Regions from separate parts of the Streptosporangium sp. NPDC020072 genome, predicted to be linked through region 1. Evidence: riboswitches for the same ligand, from Rfam matches in the RefSeq annotation. Region 1 holds a riboswitch; each other region holds the start of a gene.
The links. Region 1 has a riboswitch for cobalamin ahead of cobN (cobaltochelatase subunit CobN). Riboswitches for the same ligand answer to the same signal wherever they lie in the genome.

Region 1 (3,267 bases):
ACAGTTCGCCGGGCGGGGGTCCCCAGTGCTCCTCGACCGAGGTCCGCAGGTCCTCGGGCAGCGTGGCGAACCACGCGGCGTACCGGGAGGCCTTGATCCGCACCGGGTTGCCCGCGAGCCGTTCCTCGGTGAGCCAGTCGGGGTCCTGGCCTCCGGCGGCGATGAGGGCGTGGATCAGCGCGTCGCCGTCCTGCCCGGTGACGCCGGGCAGTTCGTCCTCGGCGCCGATGTCGTAGCCGTGCTCGCGCATCGCGGCAAGCAGCCGCACCAGGCTCGCCGGGGTGTCGAGGCCGACGGCGTTGCCGATCCTGGAGTGCTTGGTCGGGTAGGCCGACAGCATCAGCACGATCCGCCGCTCGGCGGGCGGGACGTGCCGCAGGACGGCGTGCCGTACGGCGATGCCCGCCACGCGGGAGGCCCGCTCGGGGTCGGCGACGTAGACGGTCAGGCCGTCCCCGTCGATCTCCTTGAAGGAGAACGGCACCGTGATGATCCGCCCGTCGAACTCGGGGATCGCCACCTGGGTCGCCGCGTCGAGCGGGGAGAGGCCGTCGTCGTTGGCCTCCCAGGCGGCCCTGCCGCCGGTCAGGCACAGGCCCTGCAGGATCGGCACGTCGAGTTCGGCGAGCGCGCCGACGTCCCAGGCCTCGTCGTCGCCGCCCGCGGACGCGGTGGCCGGGCGGGTGCCGCCCGCGGCCAGCACGGTCACCACCAGGGCGTCGACCGTGCCCAGGGTGTCGAGCAGGCCCTGCTCGGCGCTGCGCAGGGAGGCGCAGTAGACGGGCAGCGCGCGGGCGCCCGCGTCCTCGATCGCGGCGCAGAGCGTCTCGACGAAGGCGGTGTTGCCCGCGACGTGGTGGGCGCGGTAGTAGAGCACGCCGACGACCGGGCCCTCCTCGCGGCGCGCCCGGCGTTCGAGCACGCCCCAGGCGGGCGTCGGGGCGGGCGGGGCGAAGCCGTGGCCGGTCAGCAGCAGCGTGTCCGACAGGAAGCGGCCCAGTTCGGCGAGGTTGGCGGCCCCGCCATGGGCGAGGTAGGCGTGCGCCTCGGCGCAGACCCCGCCGGGCACGGTCGACAGTTCCATCAGCTCGGCGTCCGGCGCCTGCTCGCCGCCGAGCACGACGACGGGCAGCGGCCCGGCGAGCAGGGCGTCCAGGCCCTCCTCCCAGGCGCGGCGCCCGCCGAGCAGCCGTACGACGACCAGGTCGGCGCCCTCGACGAGGGGAGGCAGGTCCCCCGCGGTGAGCCTGGCGGGATTGCCGAGCCGGTAGTCCGCGCCGCTGGCGCGGGCGCTGAGCAGGTCGGTGTCGGAGGTGGAGAGCAGGAGGATCATTCGCCACGCTCCCCGGCGGGGAGCGGCGCGGCCGTGAACGGCGGTGCGGGCTTGCGGCTGGGGAACGGCGAACAGCGCACAGGGCTTTCCTCCCTCGGGGTCCTCGCCCCGGGTCGTCGTCGGCTACGACGGCTGGAGTCTCCTGGCTCCCGGATCGATGCTCCCCCCGGCCTTCCCGCCCGTTGCCGGACCGTGGCTGGATGGGGTTCGCTCCCCGGTTACAGTGGCGGGACCGCGCCGGATTCACACCGGCTTCCTCCCTTTTGCCGTCGCCAACGATGAGACTACGGCAGCGAGGTCCCCGCAAGAAACTGGAGTTACCATCCTCAGCGTGTCAAAAGGTCACTTCTCCGGACGATCTCATCCCGACGCGTGCCCGGGGGCGCTCCAGGTGCATTCCGCGGCCGACGGCGGCCTGGCGCGCGTCAGGGTGCCCGGAGGGCGCCTGACGGCCCCGCAGCTGCGCGAGCTGGCCTCGGCCGCCGAGACCTGCGGCAACGGCGTCGTCGAGCTGACCTCCCGGGCGAACGTCCAGGTGCGCGGACTGGGCGCCGGGGACGATTTCGCGGCCCGCATGGCACAGGCGGGGCTGCTGCCTTCGGCCACCCACGAACGGGTCCGCAACGTCCTGGCCTCACCGCTGAGCGGCCTCGACGGCCGGGGGATTCTCGACGTGGGACCGCTGACCCGTGAGCTCGACCTGCGCCTGTGCGGCACGCCCGCGCTCGCCGGCCTGCCGGGGCGGTTCCTGTTCGCGCTCGACGACGGCCGGGGCGACGTGGCCTGGCTCGGGGCGGACGCCGCGATCCTGCCGACCGGCCCCGGCGAGGTGGCGTTGCTGCTGGCCGAGACCGACAGCGGCCTGCGGATGCCGCCGGGGTCGGCGGTCGCCGCGCTGCTGACCGCCGCCGAGGCGTTCCTGGCCGAGCCCGGGGTGCGGGAGGGCCGTGTGTGGCGGATCGGCGAACTGCCCGGCTGCGCGGAGCGCGTCGCCGCCCGGGTCGCGGCCACCCTGGAGACGACCTCCGCCCCCGTACGGCGGGCCCCCGTCCCGGCGCCCTCCCACGGTCCCGCCGGGACCGTCGAACAGCCCTCAGGCCTGAACACGCTCGGCGTCACGGTGCCGCTGGGGCGGCTGACCTCCGCCCAGGCCGCCCTGCTGGCCGACCTGGCCGTCGAGGAGGTACGGCTGACGCCGTGGCGCGGCGTCGTCCTGCCCGGCCTGTCCCCGGCCGCTCTCTCCGAGGTCGCCGGGCGGCTCGTCGCCGCCGGGCTGGTCCTCGACCCGGCCTCGCCGTGGACGGGCGTGACGGCCTGCGCGGGACGGCCCGGCTGCGCGAAGTCACTGGCCGACGTGCGGGCCGACGCCGCCCGCTGGATCGCGGCCGAGAGCGACCCGCCCTCGGCCGTCCCCGCCCGCCCCGGTACGCTCCCGGTGCACTGGGCGGGCTGCGAACGACGTTGCGGCCGCCCGCGAGGACGGGCCGTCGACGTGGTCGCGACCACGACCGGCTACCGGGTCCTCCTGGAGGACAGCGGCTTGAACAGTGGCCCGGAAAGCGGCCTGAACTGCGCGGACATCAAGGAGACCACGGCCGCCGTGGCGGCTCTGAGAGGGGAAACGTGACCGACTACGTCCGGGACGGCGCGGAGATCTACCGGCGTTCCTTCGCCACCATCCGCGCCGAGAGCGACCTGGACGGCCTGCCGCCGGACGTCGCCCAGGTGGCGGTCCGCATGATCCACGCCTGCGGGATGGTGGACCTGGTCGCCGACCTCGGCTGGTCGCCGGGCGTGGTCGCCTCGGCCAGGGCGGCCCTGCGCGCGGGGGCGCCCGTGCTGTGCGACGCGATGATGGTCGCCTCGGGGGTGACCCGGCGCCGCCTGCCCGCGGGCAACGAGGTGCTCTGCACGCTGGGTGAGCCCGGCGTGCC
Region 2 (3,267 bases), on a different contig from region 1:
CGCCCGCACGATCGTGGACTTGGCCGTGCCCTTCTCCCCTCTGACCAGGACTCCGCCGACACCGGGGGAGACGGCGTTCAGGATCAGGGCGAGCTTGAGGTCCTCCGACCCCACGATCGCGGTGAAGGGATAGCGCGGGTCGCGCACCTTGACTGCCTCCTCGGCTCTCGTCATACGGGGTAACTCAGCCGCCAGCGTCCGCCCCGCCCGGTGAGCGTCACCAGGGCGAGGGGCGCGACGTCGACGCGCCAGAAGGCATGGGCCGGGGCGCCGAGGGCGTGCACGACCGCGGCCCTGACCACCGGGGCGTGGGTGACGGCGACCGTCCGCCCCGGGCCGAGGACCGCGAGCCAGGCCGCGACCCGGCCGACGAGTCCGGTGATCGGCTCCCCGCCGTGGGGGGCCGCCGCCGGGTCGGTGAGCCAGGCCGCGAGTCCTTCGGGATCGGCCGCCTCGACCTCGGCCAGCGTCATGCCGCGCCAGCGCCCGTAGTCGCAGTCGGCGAGCGACGGCTCCGGCCCGGCACGCAGGCCGAGCGCCTCGGCCGTCTGCGCGCAACGCAGCTCGGCTCCGCGGACGGCCCGGCCCGGACCGATCCGCGGGGCCAGCGCCCGGGCGCGGCGCAGGCCGTTCCCGTCGAGCGGCTCGTCTCCGGGAAAGGCCGCCCGTGCCGTCGCCCGTGTCGAGGCGTGACAGACCAGCAGCAGGCGCGCGACCCCCGAGGGGGCCGTCACGCCGGGCTGCGCCTGCGCGCGGCGAAGGCGAACAGGGCTCCTACGCCCAGCCAGAACACCGCCTGTGTCCCGAGGGAGGCCAGACGGAAGTCCCACAGGAGACCGGCGGGGAACCCCTCGGGCACCTCGTCGATCCCGGGCAGCAGGGTCCAGGCCGCCGCGACCGGCACCAGCAGCGCCGCGCCGCCCGCGAGCCAGCGCGGCCACGCCTCCTCGGAGGAGACGTAGCGGTGCGCGGCCGCCGCGGCGCCGACGGAGAGGATGCCGATGGCGACGGCGACCAGGTAGAGCACCGTGCGCTGGTTGATCGTCTCCGGGTCACCGACGGCCGGTGGGTTGGCGGGATATTTCACGAAAGGGATAAGGACGATCGCGACAAACGCCGCCGCCGCGAGGGAGACCGCCAGCAGCGGTTCCGATCTCGGGCCGACCCGGCCGCGCACCCCCGCGTACACGAGGGCGAACAGGCCCCCGAGAGCCAGGCCGTACAGGGCCAGGGCGAGGAAGAGGCCGAAGCGCTGGCCGTTCCTGCTGACCGGCGCCTCCTCCCCGTGGGAGTGGGCGGGCTCGGCCGCCTCGTGACTGTGGGCACCGGTGCCGGAGGAGGCCGCCGCGGCCTCCTCCAGCGCGATGGCCCGCTCGACGCGGGGCTCGCCCACGGTGTAGGCGAACACCCCGGCGAGCAGTCCTGCGAGAAGGCCGACGAGCATGCCTCTGACGATGAGTTTGGTGATCACGTGTGGCTCGGTGCGCTCAGTGGCAGGGAACACCGAGCAGGTGACGCCCGTCGTGCATGAGTTCGTGCAGGTAGTTACCGGCCTGCGAGATCGCGCCCTGGTCGAAGGCGACCAGGTAGGCGAGGAGCAGCAGCACCGGTACGGCGAGAAGCCAGCGGGTGAGCGAACCGAGCGGGATGGGCTTGACCGGCGGAGCAGAGATCTGGCTCACGGCCACCTCCTTCAGGGGATTGACGCGCCCCTTTTCGTAGGTCGGTGGCGGCCGAGTGACCTGGCTCCCCGCCCTCTCGGGCCGGTTACAGTGGCGCGACCGCACCGGAATCTCACCGGATTTCCCTCGCACCGCCACAAAACACCCGGAATGTATACCGGTTCACAGCGTCCGTCAATCCATGCGATAGCGGACACAAAGCTATAAACCGTGCGGGCGGGAGCACCCGCCCGCACGGGAGGTCACTGATCGCCGGTGAGAGCGGTGACCAGGTCGGCGGCGGTGCGACAGCGGTCGAACAGCTCTCCGACATGGGCCTTCGTACCGCGCAGCGGCTCCATGGTCGGAACGCGCTGCAGGGACTCCCTGCCCGGGATGTCGAAGATGACCGAGTCCCAGGACGCGGCGGCGACCGACTCGCTGAACTGGCTCAGGCAACGACCCCTGAAGTAGGCCCGCGTGTCGCTCGGCGGCGCCTCGATGGCCCGCCGTACCTCGTCCTCGGTCACCAGGCGCTGCATCCTGCCCCGGGCGACCAGCCGGTTGTACAGGCCGCGCTCGGGGCGGATGTCGGAGTACTGCAGGTCCACCAGCTGCAGTCGCGGGTGGGACCAGGCCAGGCCGTCACGGGTACGGTAGCCCTCCAGCAGTTCGAGCTTGGCCACCCAGTCGAGCTCCCGCGACAGCTGCATCGGGTCCTCGGCCAGACGGGTCAGGACGGACTCCCAGCGGTCGAGGACGTCCTTGGTGATCTCGTCGACGCCGTTCCCGCTGCGCTCCTCGGCGTACTTGCGGGCCAGCTCCAGATACTCCATCTGCAGCTGCACCGCGGTGAGCCTGCGGCCGTCGCGCATCGCGATCTCGTACTTCAGCGTGGGGTCGTGGGAGACCGCGCGCAGCGCCTGGACCGGGTTGTCGACCGCGAGGTCACGGGTGAAGTAGCCGTCCTCGATCATGGCGAGGACCAGCGCGGTCGAGCCCAGCTTCAGGTAGGTCGAGATCTCCGACATGTTGGCGTCGCCGATGATGACGTGCAGCCTGCGGTACTTCTCCGGGTCGGCGTGCGGCTCGTCCCTGGTGTTGATGATCGGCCGCTTGAGCGTGGTTTCCAGGCCGACCTCGACCTCGAAGAAGTCGGCCCGCTGACTGATCTGGAAGCCCTCGCCCCGGGAGTCCTGGCCGATGCCGACCCTGCCGGCACCGACGACGACCTGCCGGGAGACGAAGAACGGGGTCAGATACCTGACGATGTCGGCGAACGGCGTGGCGCGCCGCATCAGGTAGTTCTCGTGGCAGCCGTAGGAGGCGCCCTTGTTGTCGGTGTTGTTCTTGTAGAGCTGGATCGGAGCGTTGGCGGGGACGGCCGAGGCGCGCGTCGCGGCGTCGTGCATGACGCGCTCCCCCGCCTTGTCCCAGATCACCGCGGCTCGTGGATTGGTGCATTCGGGAGTCGAGTATTCGGGATGGGCGTGATCCACGTACAGCCGGGCCCCGTTGGTGAGGATCACGTTGGCCAGGCCCAGATCCTCGTCCGTGAGCTGGCTCTGGTCGGCCACCTCCCTGGACAGGTCGAAGCCCCGGGCGT
Region 3 (3,267 bases), on a different contig from region 1:
CCAGGTAGGCGGGCCGGTCGGCCGCGCGCAGCGGCAGCGTCTCCCGCAGCGCGGGCTCGTCCACCTGGATGACGGCGATGCCCGAGGCCTCCAGGTCGGCGACCTCGTCGCGCAGGGCGAGGGCGACCTGGCGGGCGGTCTCGGCCTGCGGCTGGTCGTCGCGGACGAAGGACCAGGCGAGCATGGTGACCGGGCCGGTCAGCATGCCCTTGACCGGTCGCCCCGTCTGGGACTGGGCGTAGGTCGTCCAGCGCAGCGTCATCGGCCTGGGGCGGGAGACGTCCCCGGCCAGGATCGGCGGGCGCACGTAGCGGGTGCCGTACGACTGCACCCAGCCGTGCTGGGTGGCCAGGTAGCCGTTGAGCCGCTCGGCGAAGTACTGGACCATGTCGTTGCGTTCCGGCTCTCCGTGCACCAGGACGTCGATACCCGCCCGCTCCTGGAAGACCAGGACCGAGCGGATCTCCGAGGCGATCAGCTCGTCGTAGGCGTCCTGGTCGATCCGCCCGGCGCGCAGGTCGGCGCGGGCCGCCCGCAGCCGCCCGGTCTGCGGGAAGGAGCCGATGGTGGTCGTGGGCAGCTCCGGCAGGCCGAGGCGGGCGCGCTGGGCCGCCGCCCGCTCACCGTACGGCTGGGGCCTGCGGGTGTCGGCGGGGGTGACCGCGGCGGCGCGGGCCCTGACCTCTGGGTCGTGGGTGAGCGCGGAGGCCTCGCGTGAGGCCAGGTCGGCCCGGTTGGCGGCCAGTCGTCCGGCGACGGCCCCGGTTCCCTCGCTGAGCCCGGTGGCCAGGGTGACGACCTCGGCGACCTTCTGCCTGGCGAAGGCGAGCCAGCGGCCGACCCGCGGGTCGAGGCCGTGTTCGAGCCCGAGGTCGACGGGGACGTGCAGCAGCGAGCAGGAGGGCGCGACGTCCACCCGGCCGGCCAGGCCGAGCAGGGTGGCCAGGGTCGCCAGCGACCCGCCCAGGTCGTTGATCCACACGTTGCGGCCGTCCACGACACCGGCGATCAGGCGCTTGCCGGGCAGACCGCCCGCGCGGGCCAGGTCCTCCAGGTTGGCCGCGGCCGGGCCGGTGAAGTCCAGTCCCAGGCCCTCGATCGGCGCCCTGGCCAGGACCGGCAGCGCGTCTCCGAGCCGGTCGAAGTAACCGGCGACGAGGATCTTCGGCCGGTCGGTCAGGGCGCCGAGCTCACGGTAGGCGTGGGCGGCGGCGTCGAGCACCGCCCGGTCGCGGTCCTGCGCCAGCGCGGGCTCGTCGAGCTGCACCCACTCGGCACCGGCCGCGCGCAGGGCGGCGAGCACCTCGGCGTAGACGGGCAGCAGCCGGTCGAGCAGGCCGATGGGTTCGAAGGCCGGGTCCGCGCCGGGGGCGGCCTTGGCCAGCAGCAGGTAGGTGACGGGGCCGACGAGCACGGGGCGCGCGGTGTGCCCGAGCGCGACGGCCTCGCGCAGTTCGCCGACCTGTTTTGCCGGGTCCGCGGCGAAGACGGTGTCAGGTCCCAGCTCCGGCACCAGGTAGTGGTAGTTGGTGTCGAACCACTTGGTCATCTCCAGCGGGGCGACCTCCTGGGTGCCCCGGGCCATGGCGAAGTATCCCGCCAGGGGGCCTTCCGTCTCCACGACGGCTCGGTGACGCGGGGGGACGGCGCCGACCATGACGGTGGTGTCGAGGACGTGGTCGTACAGCGAGAAGTCGCCGGTCGGCACCTCCCGCACCCCCGCCTCCGTCAGGTGCCGCCAGTTGCCTGCGCGCAGCCCGGCCGCGACGTCCAGCAGGTCACGCTCGGTCACCCGGCCCGCCCAGTGGCCCTCGATCGCCTTCTTCAGCTCACGGTCCGGCCCCTGACGGGGGTAGCCGTACACGGTGGGGGAGGAAGTCTCGGTCACGGAACTCTCCTTCGCGAGTCACGAAAGGACTCCGGTGCCCCGAGGGGAGAGACGAAGGAGAGGCGGGCGCACCAGGCCCGTCCCATGCCGCCGACCCACCCGCGAGGTCACCGAGGTCACCGCGTGCGTGGTCGCACGCGGGCAGTGGCAGGTCTTCGGACTCGCGGGCACGTCCGGGCCGTTGTCTCGCCCTGACACCTAGTGGCCGTCGCTTCCCGGACCCGATCTGCCGGATCCAGTGCGTTTGACGGCGGTCGTTCCCACTCACCGCTGCGGGGCAGTCCCGGAGTCACACCGGGTTCCCTCTTACGACGCGTCTGCCTGGCGGGCAGGGCGAACCGACTGCGTCCCCAACCCTACGCGCATCCGATGGCGGAGCGACAACCATATTCGGGCCCGCCGGCGGGTTCGCGGGATCGTTCTCCCATCGCCCCGGGCCGCCTGAAACCGTACGGGGGAATTCGCGGGTCGCGGGAAAATCTCCGCCCCCCGCTTTCGCGACTCAACAACCGTGACCTAAGACCCCATTTCCTACAATTTCCGAAAGAAAAGGGCAGGCTATATTAGACCCGGCAAACCCCCCAGCCATCGGAGTTAACCATGTATCGGACTAAAGGGTCACATCTCCATCAAGGGCGTATACCAAGCGCCCTAACCGATGTCAAGTCGCGAGTCGCCGCCATTCTCCACCGGCGTTTCCCGGTCATCATGCGAGGGACGCTCGGCCTGGTGTTCCTGTGGTTCGGCGTGCTGAAGGTGGCGAACGTCAGCCCGGTCGGCGCCCTGGTCGCCGACACCCTGTCCTTCGTGCCGCTGCCCGCGTCGTTCGTGGTGCCCGCCCTGGGCGTGTTCGAGGTCGCGGTGGCCCTGGCGCTGTTCACCGGCCGGTGGCTGCGCCCGTTCCTGCCCGTGCTCCTGCTCCACCTCGTCGGCACGTTCCTGGTCCTGGTGCTCCACCCGGGTGTCGCGTTCAAGGACGGAAACCCGCTCATGCTCACAATGGAGGGCGAGTTCGTCGTCAAGAACGTCGTCCTGATCGCCGGGACATTGGTCGTCGCCGCGACCCTCCCCCGGCGCGAGGGGCACGAGGAACAGCGGGAGGAGTCCCGCCTGCCGGTTTCCACCACCTCGCGTTAGAGAACTCGCGACGAGCCCGTCGCGGGCTCACGGAGAACGAGTGCCGGGAAACGGGAAACGGGAAACGGGATCGCTCCGTTTCCCGTTTCCCCAAGGGCACGACGCCCCGCCCAGGACCTGTTTTGTGGATCTTCGCCGTGGCGAGGATCGTCCAGGTGGATGCCCCGCGAGGCGGAGGAGGAGCTCATAACGGAGTTATGGGCGACAGATTCTCCCCGGGCCCCGCGGCAAACGCGGAGCGT

Region 2: linked by a shared signal. The riboswitch ahead of ABZ470_RS30855 (CbtB domain-containing protein) and the one ahead of cobN (cobaltochelatase subunit CobN) in region 1 are both predicted to bind cobalamin.
Region 3: linked by a shared signal. The riboswitch ahead of metE (5-methyltetrahydropteroyltriglutamate--homocysteine S-methyltransferase) and the one ahead of cobN (cobaltochelatase subunit CobN) in region 1 are both predicted to bind cobalamin.

The regions. Positions count from the first base shown of each region.
Region 1 covers NZ_JBEYAB010000006.1:205,360-208,626, reverse strand. The annotation lists gene cobN (cobaltochelatase subunit CobN) at 1-1,333, opposite strand, end outside; cobalamin riboswitch at 1,450-1,653, opposite strand; gene cobG (precorrin-3B synthase) at 1,665-2,960, shown strand; gene ABZ470_RS16035 (precorrin-8X methylmutase) at 2,957-3,267, shown strand, end outside.
Region 2 covers NZ_JBEYAB010000014.1:127,388-130,654, forward strand. The annotation lists gene ABZ470_RS30840 (putative cobaltochelatase) at 1-174, opposite strand, end outside; gene ABZ470_RS30845 (histidine phosphatase family protein) at 171-734, opposite strand; gene ABZ470_RS30850 (CbtA family protein) at 731-1,471, opposite strand; gene ABZ470_RS30855 (CbtB domain-containing protein) at 1,488-1,682, opposite strand; cobalamin riboswitch at 1,714-1,833, opposite strand; gene dop (depupylase/deamidase Dop) at 1,925-3,267, opposite strand, start outside.
Region 3 covers NZ_JBEYAB010000017.1:230,568-233,834, forward strand. The annotation lists gene metE (5-methyltetrahydropteroyltriglutamate--homocysteine S-methyltransferase) at 1-1,888, opposite strand, end outside; cobalamin riboswitch at 2,035-2,210, opposite strand; gene ABZ470_RS35180 (hypothetical protein) at 2,597-3,025, shown strand.